2 linked regions of the Siphonobacter curvatus genome follow. The protein of the gene in region 2 binds, or shares a complex with, the protein of the main gene of each other region. Links are inferred from orthologs where the notes say so. Each region holds a gene or a part of one and is shown on either strand. Other genes may lie near its edges.

The links.
Region 1: the proteins of trxB (region 2) and trxA are in contact, whole or in part, in a crystal structure (PDB 1F6M), measured with the Escherichia coli proteins. The link is inferred for Siphonobacter curvatus from one-to-one orthologs.

The regions. Positions count from the first base shown.
Region 1 is NZ_PTRA01000001.1:2,359,470-2,369,282, forward strand. Bases 4,431-7,430 are described here. They hold trxA (thioredoxin), read right to left. Parts: upstream 6,093-7,430; coding sequence 5,769-6,092; downstream 4,431-5,768. Other genes in these bases: C5O19_RS09845 (aspartate aminotransferase family protein), read left to right, coding at 4,437-5,639; C5O19_RS09855 (DUF2461 domain-containing protein), read right to left, coding at 6,303-6,977. Also shown: C5O19_RS09825 (ATP-grasp domain-containing protein), read left to right, coding at 15-971; C5O19_RS09830 (carboxylate-amine ligase), read left to right, coding at 1,170-2,270; C5O19_RS09835 (type 1 glutamine amidotransferase), read left to right, coding at 2,378-3,190; C5O19_RS09840 (hypothetical protein), read left to right, coding at 3,219-4,412; trpS (tryptophan--tRNA ligase), read left to right, coding at 7,619-8,587; C5O19_RS09865 (phosphatase PAP2 family protein), read left to right, coding at 8,681-9,229; C5O19_RS09870 (DUF2147 domain-containing protein), read left to right, coding at 9,226-9,645; C5O19_RS09875 (ribose-phosphate pyrophosphokinase), read left to right, coding at 9,756-9,813. UniProt on the Escherichia coli protein: Participates in various redox reactions through the reversible oxidation of its active center dithiol to a disulfide and catalyzes dithiol-disulfide exchange reactions.
Region 2 is NZ_PTRA01000001.1:2,210,005-2,219,682, reverse strand. The notes cover bases 1,836-4,700. They hold trxB (thioredoxin-disulfide reductase), read right to left. Parts: upstream 3,820-4,700; coding sequence 2,851-3,819; downstream 1,836-2,850. Other genes in these bases: C5O19_RS09135 (OmpA family protein), read right to left, coding at 4,019-4,700; C5O19_RS09145 (peptidoglycan DD-metalloendopeptidase family protein), read right to left, coding at 1,836-2,696. In the rest of the region: bacillithiol biosynthesis deacetylase BshB1, read right to left, coding at 1-415; C5O19_RS09150 (peptidoglycan DD-metalloendopeptidase family protein), read right to left, coding at 415-1,341; more of C5O19_RS09145, read right to left, coding at 1,623-1,835; more of C5O19_RS09135, read right to left, coding at 4,701-6,016; C5O19_RS09130 (7-carboxy-7-deazaguanine synthase QueE), read right to left, coding at 6,020-6,649; C5O19_RS09125 (FUSC family protein), read right to left, coding at 6,708-7,760; C5O19_RS09115 (glycoside hydrolase family 43 protein), read left to right, coding at 7,987-8,904; C5O19_RS09110 (class I SAM-dependent methyltransferase), read right to left, coding at 8,978-9,678.

The sequences.
Region 1 (9,813 bases), 150 kb from region 2 along the record:
CACTCCCTTTTCTTATGAAAAAAATCGGTATTCTCCACGGTATGGAAAACACCTTCCCGGCGGCTTTTGTGGAACGAGTTAATCTGATCGCCCCCGAAGGAATTAGGGCTGAGCCCGTCAGCGTTGGGAAAGTAGTACAGGGTGAAGCCAGTGAGTATGCCGTGATCATTGATCGGATTTCACAGGATGTCCCATTTTATCGTTCGTATCTAAAAAATGTGGCTCTCACGGGTACTATTGTTATCAATAACCCTTTCTGGTGGAGTGCGGACGAGAAGTTCTTCAATAATGCTCTAGCTACCAAAATTGGCGTTCCGGTGCCGAATACGGTATTGCTGCCCTCGAAAGCACGGCCCGATGATACGCAGGAAACCTCATTTCGAAATCTGGCCATGATGCCCTGGGAGGAGATTTACCAGTACATCGGATTTCCGGCCTTTATGAAACCTCACGCGGGCGGTGGCTGGAAAAATGTCTATAAAGTAGATAATCCGGACCAACTCTTCCAGGCCTATGATGAAACGGGTCAGTTGGTCATGCTTCTGCAGGAAGCCATTGATTTCGAATCGTACTATCGTTGCTACTGCATTGGCGGCAAGCACGTCCGGATTATGCCCTACGAGCCCCGTAACCCCCATCACCTCCGCTACGCCGCGGATTTTCCGGAAAACCCGGCGTTGATGAAAACGATGGAAGACTACGTCCTACGTCTCAACCGGGCATTGGGTTACGACTTCAATACGGTCGAATTTGCCGTGCGGAATGGTGTACCTATTGCCATCGACTTCTGCAATCCAGCTCCCGATGCCGATGTATATTCGGTAGGAGAAACCAACTTTGAGTGGGTGGTCGAAACGGCCGCAGCCTATGCCATCGAACGGGCACTCACTTATGAAGAAGGCAAACTCAATTTAACCTGGGGCGATTTCACCAAAGCCGGCGTAACGAATCAACCGCTGACGAGTTTTTAAGCCGAGTTTGTGGAGTTTGATCGAGTTTAAAGTTCAAGTTAGATTTAAAGTTTGAGGCACGTTTGATTGTTTGAAACTGCCTGTGTATGAATCTTTTCAAACCTTAAATGTTCATCAAACTATTTCAAACTTTAACTCCTCAATCCCACTCAAACTTATCCCAGTCCACCTCTGTATCATTCCAATTCCTCAGCCCTTATGCCCGTATTTACCCTTGGCATTGAAGAAGAGTTTCAAACCATAGATCCCGAAACCCGCGAACTTCGCTCCCACATGAGCAAGATCGTGGATGGTGGAAAAATTATCCTGCAGGAACGGGTTAAGGCAGAAATGCACCAGGCCGTTGTGGAAGTAGGTACCAACATCTGTACCAACATCCAGGAAGCCCGCGAGGAAGTCACGTACTTACGCCGGGAAATCATGGAGCTAGCTGACAAGCAGAATCTGCGGATTGCGGCGGCGGGTACGCACCCCTTTTCTGATTGGGTAGATCAGCTCATTACGCCCAACCCCCGGTACGACCAGCTTATCAGCGAAATGCGGGATGTCGCCCGTTCCAACCTCATTTTTGGCCTGCACGTGCACGTCGGCATACCGAGCCGCAACGAAGGACTGGAAATCATGAATGCCGTCCGGTATTTTCTTCCGCACGTCTATGCCTTAAGTACCAACTCGCCCTTCTGGTGTGGACGTGACACGGGCTTCAAAAGCTACCGTTCCAAGGTATTTGACAAGTTCCCGCGTACGGGTATTCCCGAGTTTTTCAATACCGCCAACGAATACGACGAGTACATCAACTTACTGGTCAAAACCAATTGCATCGACGACGGTAAGAAAATCTGGTGGGACATTCGCCTGCATCCGCATTTCGATACGGTTGAGTTTCGCATCTGTGACATTCCCATGCGGGTGGATGAAACCATTTGTTTAGCGGCACTCATGCAGGCTCTGGTGGTGAAAATTTACAAATTGATGCGGCAGAATCTGAACTTCCGGCTTTACCGCAAGGCTCTTATTAGTGAAAACAAATGGCGGGCTGCCCGGTACGGAATTTCGGGAAAACTGATTGATTTCGGCCGTCAGGAAGAGGTACCTTACGAAACGCTCGCTCAGGAATTAATGGAGTTTGTAGACGACGTACTCGATGAACTCGGCAGTCGCAAAGAGGTGGAATATATCAATACGATTTTGAAGATGGGTACGGGAGCCGACCGACAGTTGGCCGTCTGGGAACGGACGCAAGACCTCAAAAGTGTAGTGGATTACATCGTCGAAGAAACCCGCCACGGGATTCGATAAAAGGCTGTGTTTTTGCAAACGTATACCGATCTTTGCCTTTTATTTTTCAGCTTTTTGAGCCACAAAAAGCAATAAGTCATTAACTACGAGTAGATTAACTTGGTTTTATGAAGCAGATACGGTTGGCCATTCTGGATTTATATAATGGTGTTCCCAACGAAGGAATGCGATGTATTCAGCAATTAGTACAGGAATTTTCGGAGGAAATTGGCGGCTGCGTCGTGCAAATTTTTGACGTTCGGCAGCAAGGTGAGTTACCCGCTTTGAACGATTTTGACATTTTTATCTCGACGGGCGGGCCTGGAAATCCACTCGAAACGGGTGATTGGGGTACGGCTTATTTCGATCTGATTGATCAGGTTTTCGAACACAACAAAACGCAGACTGCCAAGAAATTTTTACTGCTTATCTGTCACTCGTTCCAGATGGTGAGTCATCACCTGGGCATTGGTACAGTAACGCGTCGTAAATCGACCAGCTTCGGTACGTTTCCGATTCATAAAACGGCCAATGGCTACGACGAGCCGTACCTGGAATTACTCCCTGATCCCTTCTGGGCCGTGGATTCGCGGGATTACCAAATCATTAATGCCAACTTTTCGCGGATTGATGCCATTGGAGCGAAAGTACTTTGCCGGGAGAAAATCCGTCCCCACGTACCGCTGGAACGGGCCATTATGGCGGTCCGGTTTTCACGCGAAGTATTCGGTACGCAGTTTCACCCCGAAGCCGATGCCGTGGGGATGTTACGCTACTTCCAGCAGCCCGAGAAACAGAAACAGGTCATTGATGAGCACGGCTATGAGAAGTACCAGAACATGGTCGATCACCTCAACGATCCGGATAAAATTCTGCTGACGGAATCGGTTATTATTCCGACGTTTTTGCGGGATGCCTACCATAAACTGGCTGCTAACTAACCCCTACCGCACTCTTCACCCATTCGATATGATTTCAACGATTCGTCGGACCTACAATGCCGCTTTTTCGGAAGAAAAGTACCAGGAGTTTCTGGATTCGATTCACCAGGACTGGCCTAACCAACTGGAATTCCGTCTGGCCGAAACGCCCGTATTTGTTCCGGCTTCCTTACGCGAAAAGCTCGTTACGGCCTGCGAATCGTTTATTGATACCATCACCGCTCCGGATTTCAAAGCAAAGACCGAGGCATCTATTCCATCGGATCAGCGGGTTCCCAATGAAAATGAACATACGCATTTTCTGGCGATTGACTTTGCCGTATGCCGGGACCAAAACGGCGAATTAGCACCCCAACTGATTGAATTGCAGGGCTTCCCTTCGCTGTTTGCGTTTCAGGGCTATTTACCGGAGAAGTTTAAAGAGCACTTTTCGATCCCGGACTCGCTGATCTGGAATTTCGGCGGGTACGATTTCGAGGCTTATATAACGAAGCTTAAAGATCTTATTCTGGACGGCGAAGATCCCGCTCACTGCGTTCTGCTGGAAATCTTTCCGGAAAAACAGAAAACCCGCGTGGATTTTGCCGTTACGGAAAAGTTGCTGGGAATCCGGTCGGTTTGCTTTACCAAGATTCAAAAAGAAGGTCGAACGCTTTATTACGACCGGGATGGGGTCAAAACACCGATTCGCCGGATGTACAACCGACTGATTTTTGATGATCTGTTGCACTACCCCGACATGCCGGTATCGTATCAACTGACGGACGACGTAGATGTAACCTGGGTGGGGCATCCCAACTGGTTTTTCCGAATTTCGAAATACATTCTTCCCCTGCTGAATTCGCCGTACGTACCTCAGGCACGATACGTGAGCGATTTTCAGGGTCAGTTTCCCGAAAATCTGGACGATTACGTACTCAAACCCCTGTTCAGTTTCGCGGGGATGGGCGTCAATCTGCACCCAACGGCAGAATTACTAACCGCTCTTCATGATCCGGAACATTACATTCTCCAGAAAAAAGTGAAGTACGAGCCCGTCATTGAGGCTCCCGACGGTGGGGTGAAGTGTGAAATCCGGATGTTGTATGTTTGGCCCGATCAGGCGAAACGACCCGAGTTACTCACGAGTTTAAGCCGCCTGAGTCGCGGCGAAATGATTGGCGTTCGCTTCAACCAGAATTTTACCTGGGTGGGCGGAACGGCTTGCTTTTTTGAACCCTAACGCGGGTTTTGTGATTACCTTTTTATGCATCAACGACAGCTTTTCCTAAATCACCTTGCCCAAACGTCGGATTTTCCGCTGGCTTTGGAAATCGAAAAAGCCGAAGGAATCTGGTTATACAGTCCCGACGGAAAGGCGTATATGGATTTGATTTCCGGCATCGGTGTTTCCAACGTCGGTCATCGGCATCCGAAAGTGGTTCAGGCCATCAAACATCAGGTGGATCATTACCTGCACACGCTGGTCTACGGCGAATATGTACAGGCTCCGCAAGTCTTACTGGCTCAGGCTCTGGTCGAAACGCTAGCTGCTTACCATACGCCTTCGGGCTATGCGATTGACAATGTGTACCTGACTAACTCGGGTACGGAAGCCGTAGAAGGAGCCATGAAACTGGCGAAGCGGTTCACCGGTCGTACCGAAATCATTTCCTGTTTTAATGCCTATCACGGTTCTACGCAGGGAGCCCTGAGTCTGGCGGGAGCCGACTTTTTCAAACGTCAGTTCCGCCCCTTACTCCCCGATATCCGTCATATTCACCACGGTGTACTGGCTGATCTATCGAACATTACTAGGCGAACCGCAGCCGTTGTCATTGAAGTCATTTCTGCCGAGTCGGGCATTCGCGTTCCTTCACAGGAATACCTGCAAGCCTTACGCGATCGCTGTACCGAAACGGGTACGCTCCTAATTTTCGACGAGATACAAACGGGTTTCGGTCGTACAGGTTCCTTCTGGGCGTTCGAGCAATTTGGTGTTGTACCCGACGTTCTGCTGTCGGCCAAAGGAATGGGCGGCGGTATGCCCATTGGAGCATTCATGGCTCCGCAACCGCTCATGGCCGTCTTCAAGAACAATCCTATTCTGGGGCACATCACCACGTTTGGTGGGCATCCCGTCAGTGCAGCGGCTTCACTGGCTACACTTCGGACCATTCAAGAAGAAAACCTGTGTGCATCCGTAGCGGCTAAAGCCGAACTCTTCAAAAAGTATCTGGTACATCCCCGAATCAAGGAAATCCGGAATCAGGGTTTGATGATGGCCGTAGAGTTTGCGGATTTCGGCGAATTGAAAGCCATTATCGATCACGGCATTGAAAACGGGGTAGTTACCGACTGGTTTTTGTTCTGCGACAACTCCATGCGAATCGCTCCTCCCTTGACGATTACGGAAGACGAAATTCGTCAGGCCTGTGATGTGATTCTGCGGGCAATAGAAGCCGTATAAGCCGATAGACAGGTAGATAAGCGAATGACCCGAAAGCTTGTAAACTTTCGGGTCATTCGCTTATCTACCAACAAAAAAGGTTTGAGCGATTAATTCTCAAACCTTTTTCAAACGAACTCAAACTTTATATTATAATTGAGCAGCCAGTTTCTGAGCCAGTACGGGTTTGGGTACTGCTCCAACTACTTTATCAACGAGTTCTCCGTTTTTGAAAATCATCAGCGTAGGGATGCTACGGATTCCGAATTTAGAGGGCGTCGTGCTGTTAGCATCTACGTCCATTTTCGCTACTACGGCTTTGCCTTCGTACTCGCCAGCTAATTCTTCTACTACGGGTCCGATCATTTTGCAAGGTCCGCACCATTCAGCCCAGAAATCTACTAAAACGGGTTTATCAGAGTTGATAAGTTGCTCAAAATTAGAGTCGGTCGCCTCAATTGTCTTGTGTGCCATTTCCTTAATATATTAAAAATGCTTAGATGATTCGAAGGTTAAAACGGATTCGCTTCGTGAAAGTTCAACCAATGCCTAGAAACTTGCTCCGCTTGTCGCTTTCGTACAGAGATAGAACAAGGGCATTTAAAAATTAATTCACTAGAAGAGAAGATATTCCTCCGGTTTGCTTCCACTCAAAAATCTTTTTTTCGCATTACTTTTCAAACCTTATTCGTCGGTGCTTTCTTCAAAAATAAGGTTGAGAAAGTCCAGATACGGCTTTAAGATCAAACAACTTTCTTCCACCTTCTGGGTAAAATTAGGAGATAGCACTTCCTGATCGGTAAAGGAATGCGAAAAAAATAACTGCGTCCGACGAAGTAGCTCAATTTCAGGGTGATCTTTTGGATAGCCTTTCGGAGCGGTTTTCAGAGAGGTTCCTTCAGGTTCGCCAAAATGAGTTTTAAAAGCGGGAGCTTCAATAATGCCTTTGATTTCCTGGGGATTGTAATCAATTTCCTGACGGAATTTGGCTAACTGCGAAGGCGTTGATTCCCACATGCCTCCACCCAAAAACGATTTGCCGGGGGCTATATGCAGGTAATAATCCATCTTGGACGATTTACGTCCACCTTCACCAAAGCTGGCCGCCAGCCAGGTTTTATAGGGTGATTTGTCGGGTGAAAAGCGGACATCCCGAGCAATGCGATAATTACAGTCCTGGACGCGGATGCCCGCCAGATTTTCGAACTGTCCAATGCGATAAATCAGATCCTGAACCGTTTCTTCAAAATTTGATTTAACTCCCTCCCACTCTTTTTTGTGGATTTGGAACCACTCACGCGTATTGTTTTGAGCTAACTCTTTTAAAAATTTCAGGGTCGAAGCCGGAATTTGGGGCATAATGACTGGATATTTTGAATGGCTTGGTTTGCTTAAAGTTTGATAACGTTTGAAAAGGGTTGGAGGTTCGTGGGGAGAGAAAGGTAAAAAAGGTATTTCAATAGCGATTTTCTCAGAATAAGTATTTGCCAGCTTCGTCCCGCAGACACCACTGATCGCTAGCCTTTGCACATCTCAGTGACTAGTTACTGCGAAAGTTTTGCTCCTTTAGGACTTTGTTGTTCACCTACACTGGGCTTGGTGCTTCAGATAAGGCTATCGGGTAGCCCGTAAGCCTTCCGGGCGGGACCTCTCCACGCCTAACCATTCCATGGGGGCCATCCTATGGTGGCTCCCTCGGTAATGCGGTTACTTTGAGCCAGAGGAAGTGAGTAGTGTTCGCGATAGAGACTAAAAGACCAGCCTTCTCAGCAGCACGACAACCACACCTGCTATCTCCCTAGCATAGTTCCTACCTAACATAAGCTTATCTAAATCCTCAAAAAACAAATCCAATTGACTAGCCCTCTACCCCTGGTCTTTCGAAAAAGAACAAACATCCCGGTACTTATTTTTGATTGCGGATCGTAGATTGCAGTTTTGCAGTAAAATTAGAAAGCTCTTTTTACGGGCAAACGTCACAATCAATCCTTTCATTTCTGATGGCTCGCATCCTTACGGGTATCCAAAGTTCCGGACTTCCTCACCTGGGAAATATTCTGGGTGCTATTCTCCCTTCGATTGAACTCTCGCAGGAACCGGCCAATGAATCTTTCTTTTTCATTGCCGATTTACACTCGCTGACTTCACTAAAAGACGGTGAAGCCCGTCGCCAATATACGTACGCCATCGCTGCCGCCTGGCTGGCCTGTGGCTTTGATACAGAAAAAAATGTCTTTTTCCGGCAATCACGAATCCCGGAACATACGGAACTAGCCTGGTATCTGGAGTGCTTCACGCCCTACCCGATGCTGGCCAATGCCCACTCATTTAAAGACAAATCGGAAAATCTCTCCGACGTAAACTCTGGGCTGTTCGTTTATCCGGTCTTGCAGGCCGCCGACATCGTCCTGTACGATGCCGAGCTGGTACCCGTGGGTAAAGACCAGCGACAACACCTGGAAATGTCGCGGGATATTGCCTCTTCGTTTAACCATCGCTACGGGGATATTCTAGTTTTACCCGAAGCCCGGATCAGCGAAAAAGTCATGACGATTCCGGGTACGGACGGTCGGAAGATGTCGAAGTCGTACAACAACTACATCAATATTTTCCTGCCCGAAAAAGAGCTTCGCAAGTCCGTCATGAGTATCGTAACAGATTCGACGCCGCTGGAAGAACCCAAGAAAACGGAAGGCGATACAACATTCACGTTGTATTCACTCTTGGCGACGCCCGAAGAAACCGAACAGATGCGGCAAAACTACGCCGGCGGCAATTACGGCTACGGTCACGCCAAACAGGCCTTGTACGAACTGATTCTGAAACGCTTTGCTACCGAGCGGGAGCGTTTCTCCTATTACATGCAAAATCCCGAAGAGCTGGAAAAAGCTCTAAGCATGGGAGAAGAAAAAGCCAAGGTTATTGCCCAGCAAACCATCAAGCGGGTTCGGGAAGTACTGGGTTTTTAAACCTTAGTACTTCTAGGCATCCCTTCTTCGTTCACTTCCCGAAGGCAACGCCGCTTTCGGGAAGTTTGTTTATCCGTTTGATCAACGCCCCTTATGCTTAACCAACTCGATACGGAATTATTTCTGGCCCTTAACGGAGCCCATGCCACCTGGCTCGATCACGCCATGTACTGGATTTCCGATCAGGAGTTCTGGTACCCCTTCTACGGGTTGATTTTAGCCTGGCTTTTCTGGCGTTTCAAAAAGAAAGCCATCGGCGTAGTACTCGCCTGCGTAGCGACCATTGCCTTAGGGGATCAGTTTACCAGCAGCGTACTCAAGCCCTGGGTGGCCCGGCTGCGGCCCTGTCACGAACCCTCCATCGAGCGAATGGTTCACGTCGTGTGGGAATGCGGTGGCCAGTACGGCTTTGCCTCCAGTCACGCCGCCAATACGTTTGGTTTTGTAATGGTCCTGACTATCCTGTTTGGCAAAGAACATCCCTGGATTAAATGGCTGTTTGTTTGGGCAGCTCTCGTCTCGTACAGCCGCATTTATGTGGGGGCCCACTACCCGCTCGACGTACTGACCGGAGCCGCCGTAGGCATACTTTTTGCTTTTCTGGTTACGTTGATTTACAAAAAACTCTCCGTTCAACGATGAAAATGCTACTAACAGGCCTTTTGTACTTTTCCGTTTTGCTCTCGGCATGGGCCGCCGATATTGAAGGGGTCTGGTTCAATGAAGAAAAAACCTCAAAAATTCAGATTTACAAGCAGGGTGACCAGTACTTTGGAAAGATCATCTGGATTAAGGAAGTACAGGCTAATCAACCCAAAAAGGATGTCAATAATCCCGACGAGAAACTACGAAATCGAACATTGATGGGCCTGGTTATTCTCTCTAATTTCAAATCTGATGGCGAAAAAGTCTGGTCGGGTGGAAAAATTTATGATCCCCGAAACGGAAAGACCTATTCCTGCAGAATCACTAAAGTTTCGGATCGCGAATTAGCCGTTCGCGGTTACATTGGTACACCCATGTTAGGCCGTACCACAACCTTCACAAAAGCCGAATAATTGGCTTTTCAGCTCCCCGACCGGTTGACTAAAAACAAGCTTTTTTTAAGTCAACCGGTTTTTTCGTTCGTTTTTTTTCTACCTTTGCGGCTCAATTTCCAAGGAGACCGATGGCTTCCAATCCGGTAAAAATTTTCTCAGGCAGTTCCAGTCAATATCTAGCCCAAA
Region 2 (9,678 bases):
TACCATCCGGTTCGAACGTTTCGATGCGACGCAGACCACTCAGGAAATGAGCGGTTTCGGCCACAGCTGCCGCTTTTCCATGGTCGGGATGCCGATCATCGATGGCATTTGCAATCAAAATTTCGGGTTGATATCGGCGAATGACTTCCACGACTTTCAACTGATGAGCCTCGTCATTGACGAAAAAGCCATCCCGAAATCCCAGGTTCTCACGAGCCGAAAGGCCCAGCATTCTAGCCGCATCGGCTGCTTCTTGCAATCGAATTTCAGGGGTTCCCCGCGTACCGAGTTCTCCTTGGGTGAAATCGACAATCCCTACCTTTTTGCCATTAGCCACTTCCATAGCCATCAAACCGCCGCAGGACATTTCTGCATCGTCGGGGTGAGCGGCCAGCACCAATAGATCTAATTTCATCAGCGTATACGCAATTTTTGCCCGATTTGCAGTCGGGTCGTTCGTAATCCATTTAATTCTTTAATGCGAGCAATGGTGATGCCTGAACGTCGGGAGATTTCGTCCAGTGTATCCCCCTTTCGCACGGTATACCAATCCGTTTCCCGATATTCTACTTCTTCCTCTTCGTTATCGCCTTCCGCCTGCACTTCATCAAACTTACGACCCGTGACGTATGCAAATACCCGGGGCGTCAGAATATACTGATTGAAGCGAATGATGTTTTCTGGAAACGCAAAGATTTCCAGCGGATTAAACGGATGGCCTTCGTACCGTAGCTCAAAGTGCAAATGGGAACCTGTACTCCGCCCGGTATTGCCTCCTAAACCAACAATCTCTCCTGCCTTTACGAGTTGTTTGGGCTGAACCAGCTGCTTGGATAAATGGCCATACACGGTCTCTAAACCGTTATAATGCCGTACTACTACATAGCGACCAAATCCCCTACTATCGTAACTTACTACCCGTACCTGGCCGTCGAAGGCCGTTTTTACGGGGTCCCCGGTTTGCAGGTTCAGGTCAATGCCCTTATGCCAGCGAATTCGTCTCCAACCGAAGGCCGATGTGGGTCGACCCGTTTCCATGGGAGCTGACCAATACTGCTGACGAGTGGAGTCATACAACTGAATGGAAATAGCAGCATCAAAGTTCCGAATATCGTACCCGTACGGATTGACGTGGTGTTCATCCCACACGCGATACCGCTCACTGACCTTCGCCCAGCTTTCCGAATCATGCGGCCGAATTTCCTGAATCGTCTCCACCACTAACTGATCATTCTGTAATTGAGCAGCCACCATGGTATCCACTGCACTCCTAACCAGCGGGTTTAGTACTTTCTGAGGTTCAAAGGGTTGTTGCGAATGAAGCAGGGGAACGGGTTCCATTCGGGCGGGAAGGCTGGAAACGGAAGGGTTAACTTTAGCTTTAATGGATGGAGTTTTTTTGAAAACTCCCTTTTCCTGGGCGGAAACCGTCAATGCAGCAGTCCAACACAAGAAAAAAAGAACGCTTTTGATTGTATTTTGAAAAAACATCTGAACCTCTCAACAGGCGGCCCCGGAGCCGCGAATGCTACCATAATTCATAAATTCAACTATCCGGAAGGGGGAAATACTAAAAAACCGCAGGCACGCGTGCCTGCGGTTGCTGGCGAAAACCAATGGGCTTACTTAACCCGTAATTTCTTACCAATGCTCAGGTTGCTATTCCGTAATCCATTCAGTCGTTTCAACTGGGATACGGAAACGCCTGAACGGTGAGCAATGTCATACAGCGTATCGCCTTTACGTACGCGGTACCAGCGAATCTGACGGTGCTGTTTGGATTTCTCACCGGTGTTGTACTCGTACTGAACCCGATTTCCACCGCCTCGCAGATAATCCCACGCTTTAGAAGTCAGCAGGTACCGGTCGGACTTAATTACGTTTTCCGGAAATTTATAAACCTCTAAGGGGTTAAAAGGATTCCCTTCGTATCGTAATTCATAGTGGAGGTGCGGTCCGGTACTCCGGCCTGTGCTGCCCCCTAGTCCAATCTTTTCACCCGCTTTTACAAATTGGCCTGATTGTACTAACTGGGAAGATAAATGACCATATAACGTTTCTAAACCGTTATAATGCCGAATAACTACGTAGCGACCGTAACCACCGCCGTCGAAACTAACGACCCGTACCTGGCCATCAAAAGCGGCAAATACATCATCACCCGTATCCAGATCCAGGTCGGCTCCGGTGTGCCAGCGTCCCCAGCGACGACCAAACTGCGAAGTCAGAATCCCTTTCGTCAGCGGTGCTGCCCAGAATTGCCCTTTGGCATCGTCATACAACTGAAGCTCAACGGGCTCGTCGAAATCAAGTGGGTTGATATTGTAGGGATCAATCGTGTTGGGATCCCAGATGGAGAAGTAGCGGTGGGTAGTCACCCATACGCCCGCAGAATCGTCGTAAACCTGATCTTCCGTTTCCGTAGGAATTTTCTCGGTCTTATCGTCGATCCGTGTGGTGTCCATGTTGCTGACCACCGGATTAACGGGCTTTTTAGGTTCGAGTTGTTCCGAAAAACGTAAGTTCGATGTGGTTTGCTGCGGAAGCTCAAACTCGTTACCGGTTTTCTTGCTATCCGTCTTGGGCTTGATGCTGGGAGCTTTTTTAAACAGTCCTTTTTCTCGTTGGGCAAAGCTTTCTGTCGATGCAAAAACACAAATGCCACAAAAGAAAAGAGCGGTTACTAGTTTCATCATGTGTTTAGGTACGCCTAAAGGGAAGCCATCAGGGCGTCTCTGACGGCTTCGTATGTCGATCTCCAAAAAGAAGCGGAGCTTTTCAGGAGAGTTCTTGGCTCCGAAAGCCCCGCTGATGCTACCCAAGGGCAGCTGGAGTTACGTAAGATTAGTTTTAAAGGACTGCTGAGCCTACCGCTACGGCCGTTTCAACTTCAGCCAGCCAGCGTTCAGCGTCCAGAGCGGCCATACAGCCCGTACCAGCGGCAGTAATGGCCTGGCGGTACACATTGTCCTGGGCATCGCCACAGGCAAATACACCCGCTACATTGGTACGGCTACTACCGGGAACGGTTTTGATGTAACCCGTAGTATCCATATCGATGAAATCTTTAAAAATATCAGTATTGGGTTTATGACCAATGGCTACGAAGAAGCCCGTCACGCATAAATCCTGCACTTCACCCGTTACAATGTTTTTCACACGGGCACCGGTAAGACCCGTTTCGTCACCTAACAATTCTTCGGTTTCGGTATTCCAGAGAATTTCGATGTTAGCAATAGTCTTTACCCGGTTCTGCATGATTTGCGAGGCCCGTAACTCATCCCGGCGAACCAACAGATACACTTTCTTGCACAATTTAGCCAGATAGCTTGCCTCTTCCACAGCGGTATCGCCACCACCTACAACCACAACATCCTGACCCCGATAGAAGAAGCCATCACATACGGCACAGGCCGATACCCCGCGACCATTGTAGATGTCTTCACCCGGCAGACCTAGCCATTTGGCCGAAGCTCCCGTGGAAATAATGACAGCATCGGCACAGATTTCGTGCGTATCGTCTATCCAGACTTTTTTACTGGCAGTATCCGAGAAATCTACCTTCGTGGCTAAACCATAGCGAATTTCCGTTCCAAAACGACGAGCCTGTTTTTCCAGGTCCTGCATCATTTCGGGTCCGGTTACGCCTTCGGGATAGCCCGGAAAGTTATCCACTTCGGTTGTCGTCGTTAATTGACCACCCGGTTGAGCACCTGTATATAAAACTGGCTGAAGACCTGCCCGTGAAGCGTAAATAGCGGCTGTGTAACCAGCAGGGCCTGAACCAATGATTAAGCAATGAATATGTTCAGCTGACATAAAATGATGGGAGTAATACCTTAGTTGCAACTCGGTTGCTTTCACAAAAATTGCCAATTCGAGCCGGAAAGGCAAGATTTTTTTAAGACTTGCTGAAAATCAAGGTTGTCGGTTTTCAGTATTGGGCTCGCAAGGGTAACATATTTTCCGTAAAAAAAGGTTTTCCTGCTTCCAACAATCTTTCCGCCCTAGGCATTTCCTACAGAATCTTTACCTCAATCCGACGGTTCTGAGCCCGATTTTCCTCGCTGGTATTGGGTACCACGGGTCGGGTCTCTCCCAGCCCAACGGCCTTAACCCGGGTCGCCGCAATCCCATGAGCGGCGAGATATTCCATCACGGAGCGGGCTCGCTTGAGGGAGAGCTCTAAATTGTTTTTGTCTTCGCCTACATCATCCGTATGGCCCGAGATTTCGACGGATACGGAAGGATTTTCTTTGAGCAACCGGACCAGTTTTTCCAGTTCCGCCTGCGACTTTTCCTGCAAATTCCAGCGACCGGATTCAAAAAAGACATTTTTCAGTACTTCATGCTGGTCTTTTCGAATACTTTCCAAGGCCATATTGAGGACCTTATCCGTGCTTTTCCCCGAAAAATCGAAAGACAAACTTTTGTAGAGATACCCCGGACGATTGACAAAAACGGCGTATTCATTGCCATCCGTCAATACTACCGCATATTCGCCCGTTTTGGCATCGCTCCTTAGCAGGGCTTCGGTAGCATTGGTTTTCAGATTGATGACTTCCAGATTAGCCGCCAGCGGTTTTTGATTGGCAGCATCTACAATAGTACCCTTCAGTACATTGGCTCGTTTGAAACGGGAAGCCAATGCTTCCGGTACGTCCAGCTCCCAAAGTCGTGATTGATGGCGATCGGCCCGAATTCGTTCTTCCTGGGAATAATAGCCTTTGCGGCCATCGGCCGTGATGTACAGAGCGACCTGATCTTCGTGGGTATTAATGGGATAGCCTAAATTTTCGGGTTTCGAGAAACGCGTTCCGTCAAATTCGCTCAGCCACAGATCAAAACCACCCAGGCCCGTATACCCGTCGGAGGCAAAGAAGAGACTGCGGCCGTTGGCGTGCAGGAAAGGAGAAACCTCATCTTCGGTCGTATTGATAGCCGCCCCGGCGTTAACGCACGGTAACCAGCGACCCAGTGAATCCTTGCGACTCATCCAGATGTCGCGTTTGCCAATACCGCCCGGACGATCCGAGACGAAGAATAAGACCCGACCATCGGGTGAAAGCGTAGGTTGAGATTCCCAGGCTCCGGAGTTAACTTCCGGTCCCAGATTTTCGGGTTCACTCCACTCCTGCCCGTTTCGGTAGCTGATGTACAAATCACAGTTCCCAAATCCGTGGCGTAAGCGGCTTTGACAGACCGTAAAAACCAGCGTACGCCCATCCGCAGAAATACTGGAAGTACCTTCGTTCTCCGTGGTATTGATAGCTCCGGGTAGAAGGCGGGGTTTCGTCCAGCCAGCCTCTTCCGTATACGCGGAGGTGTACAGGTTTTCGTCACCATTTTCCTGTTCAATGCCAGTAAAAAACAGCGTTTGCCGATCCGCCGTCAGGACGGGAAAATACTGCGACTCGAAACCGTTCACGGCATCGGGCAGGCGTTTGACCTGAACCGTCAACGGACGTTTAATGGCTTCTTCTGAAAAGCGGCATACCTCCAGCATGCGGGAGGCCCGCTTCAAAGCGATTTTCTGGGCGGCGGTCGGTTTGGTCAGGGCTTGTTGACCCGTAATGTACTTTTGAAGTAAGGGAGTTGCCTGCGTATACTGTCCCCGACGCAGATAGTGACTGCCCAGCCAGAGATACGCCGGCTGCACTTCCGGCGACTCGGGTTTGAGCGTAATGGCCTTTTCGTACTGTACGGCCGCCTGATCCAGGTTTCGGTCGTACTCGGCTAATTGAGCGAGCCGAAAATACGCCTCCCCGTAGGATTCGTCGCGTTCCACGGCTCGCTGAAATTCTTTCCGGGCACCGGGTAAATCCCGGTTAGCGAGTGCTTTCTGTCCTTTTTCGTACGCGTCCAGAGCCCGCCGATCCTGAGCCTGAAGTTCTGGAGTCATCAGCCATATCCCATGCAACAGGCCAAGCAAGAGACCTCCTCGGCGTAACATGCGTTTCGTTTCCTGGGGAATACGGGTCCGACTGGACTCCTGACTTCGATGGATGGCGTTCATGGATTACGGAATATTCATGTACTTATGCGTTTGTAACGAAACCCGCCACTTTGGATTGTCCTTGACGTAGTCAATGATTTGGGGCAGCATCACGTCACGTTTACTCCATTCGGGTTGCAACAAGAGCTGGGCATCCGTTTGAAGCCGCGAGGCATGTTCCTCGGCAAATTCAAAATCCGATTTGTTATAGATAATTACTTTTAGCTCGTCAGCCCGCTCATAAATATCGGAATGCGGTTCCTTGAATTTTTTCGGGGAAAAACAGATCCAGTCCCAGGAACCCGTCACGGCGTACACGCCGGAGGTTTCGATATTGGTCTGGAATCCGGCGATTTGGAGAGCAGCGGTTAAGTCCGTCAAGTCATGCATGAGCGGTTCGCCGCCGGTAATCACGGCCATCCGTCCGGGGTACTGAAGAGCACCCGCAACAATGGAGTCAATACCAAAGGAAGGATGCAGGCTGGCATCCCAGCTTTCTTTCACATCACACCAGTGGCAACCCACTTCACAACCGCCCAGACGAATAAAATAAGCGGATTTTCCCGCGTGAAAGCCTTCGCCCTGCAGCGTATAAAAGGATTCCATCACGGGTAGTGTCGTAGCGGGGGTAAGCACTTGGGGCATAGTCATCATCGATTCTTTTCACAAAGATACCGTAACGGCGGTTGTCTATCCTAAAGTTCAGTTTTCTTCAGGAAGATTGTATCTGTTTTCGATTCCAAAACAGGATAAACGAACTAATGAACACCAGAAAACCACCCACCAGCGTAAATAAACTGCGTTCAATGGCCACCGTAAACGAATGCGTAGTTTGCTGGCCAATCAGCAGGATAATGTATATGGTCAGGAAAATACAGGCGACTGGATAATTGTGTTTAACGATTAACAGGAACGTAAACATGCACAGAATCAGTAAGGGCATGCCCAGGACGGGTTCGGGATGGAGCACCAGGATAAAACTCCCGATGATGCTTCCAATGAAGGTTCCCAGGATTCGCCCCCCCACCCGCTTGAGGGTATCGCTGTGATTGTCCTGCAAGACAATCACAATCGTCAGGGGAATCCAGTAGGCATGAAAGGAATGCGTATAGCTGATGAGCCAAACGCTCAGTACCAGTAGAAAAGCTAAGCGGAAGGTATACCGCCATAGGTCCGGTTTCAGTGAAGCCACCGACAGATCCAGCTTATGGGTACGCTTGCGGGCCCGGCGACTACGCAGTCGCATGAGTGGCGATCGGTTTTCAAAAGCGGAAGGCCAGACCCGCCACATCAGGGCCTGCAACAGGATAGCCAGAACTCCGCTGATCAATACGGCTACCACGGCTATTTCGTTGGCTTTGACGGCTAGTGAAAAGAAGTACAGAGCCGCGGCGGGGGCATTGATGCTTCGCCAGTCGTCCGGAAAAAAATGCCGCCAGTAGCTCAGGGCCACCGACAGCAGGATAACTCCCAGCACGACATTCACCCAATGATACGTGCCAATGATCCCCCAGAGGGTTGTTCCCAAGAGAATCAGCAGTACGTAGCTCAAAATCTGTAAGCGTTCTTTATAGGTACCCTTCGGACGCACATTCATCAAACACTGCATCACCATGACGATGAATCCGGCAAAAGGGCCGAAAAACGGAATCTGAGCGAGCAGCAGACCCACAAACACACCAAGGGTGGGCAGAGCCGCACTTTCGACGTCCTGATGGGTGATTTTTTTAAGAAGATTTTGTTTCGGTTGACTCGGGGTACTCATGGTTGATGGAATCAAGCAGGGTTCGCAGTGCTGACTTCCGGCAGAGGGCTCGTATGGAATTTCTTTTTAGCCTTTATGAACCCAGCCCGCCGGACAATCAGAGGATACGCTGACTCTCTAATGAAATCATACCAGTATCTTAGGTACGGAAAAATAGGGATTTCTGCGTAAACTTCCGTCCCCTTTAACAGAGGCATTCTCTGATTCATCGTTTTTCAACACATCTATGCGTACCCTTCTTAGTTGCGGCTTCTGGCTGTTCAGTCTAACGGTTCAGGCTCAGTCGTATCTCTTTGCTTACTTTACCGATAATGGTCAGGACGGCTTGCACTGGGCCAGTAGTACCGATGGCCTGCACTGGAAATCGCTCCGTAACGGAGCCTCGTACCTGACACCCGAAGTCGGAAAAGATAAACTCATGCGGGACCCTTGTGTCATTCAGGGACCGGACCAAACCTTTCATATGGTCTGGACCTCCGGCTGGAATGACCAGATCATCGGCTATGCCTCCTCGAAAGATTTAAAAAACTGGTCCGCTCAACAGGCCATTCCGGTCATGACGCACGAACCTACGGCCAAGAACAGCTGGGCTCCAGAAGTATTCTACGACGATCAGGCGAAGCAGTTTATCATCTACTGGGCTACGACCATCCCCGGACGTCATTCGGATGTAGCCGAGTCGGAACGGGAAAAGGGCCTCAACCACCGGATTTACTACGTCACCACCCGCGATTTTAAAACGTTCAGTGATACGAAGCTTTTCTTCAATCCGACCTTTAGCGTGATTGATGCCACGCTTTTAAAGAAAGGCAAGTGGTATTACATGTTCCTGAAAAACGAAAACCCGAAACCCGCCGAGAAGAATATCCGCATCACTAAATCGCGTAACGCCACAGGGCCGTACCCGACCGAAGTTTCGGCTCCGATTACGGGAAACTACTGGGCAGAAGGTCCGACCGCGGTGCAAATCGGTGCGTATGTGTACGTGTATTTCGACAAGTATACCGAACACAAATACGGGGCCATTCGCTCCAAAGACCTGGAACACTGGGAAGATGTATCCGATCAGGTGGAATTTCCCAAAGGAATCCGGCATGGTACAGTGTTGAAGGTTAGTTCTGCATTAGTGAAGTCTTTGGAATAACGAACAGAGCCATTATATAAAAAGCCCTCAACGCTACACGTTGAGGGCTTTTTTGTTACCTGTATGCTTTACATCAGGCGTTGATACCTAATCGCATGAAGATGGGAAACTCGATTTCCTGTACCTGATCAACGTCCCACAACGGACTAATCTGATCGATGAGTTCAGGAACCGGATCTTCGCCATTGGCTTCCTTGTACGCCTGTACACTCGACCAAGAGCTAAAATAACCGGACAGTTCCTCTAGACTCCAGTGTTTGATCATAGAGAAAACGGGAACCTGCACTTCCTGATACGGGAAAGGAATCTTCGTGTATTTTTCCTGAATATGATGCCGCTCGGGAGCCCAGTAGGGTCCTACCACCGTCGTATAAAAATCAAGAATAAGGGGATCGATCTCTGGACTGATCTCCAGTAACTCGTATCCCCAGACGGCCAGTACGCCCCCGGGTTTAAGTACTCGTTTTACCTCCGAGTGAAAAGTTTCAAAATTGAACCAGTGTAAAGCCTGCCCTACGGTAACCAAATTGAAGGACTCAGCAGGAAAGGTTGTCTCTTCCGCCCGGCTTACTTGGTAATGTACGCGTTGAGCGGGCTCGGCCTGAGCCAGTTGCTGTTCGCTAATGTCGGTAGCTTCGACGCGTTCAAAGTAATCGGCCAGAGCTACGGCTACCTGTCCATTGCCCGTAGCACAATCCCAGGCGGCTTCCCGACCCGGTACGTACTTCAAAATAAATTCGAATAGTTCAGTAGGATACGTAGGACGGTATTTCG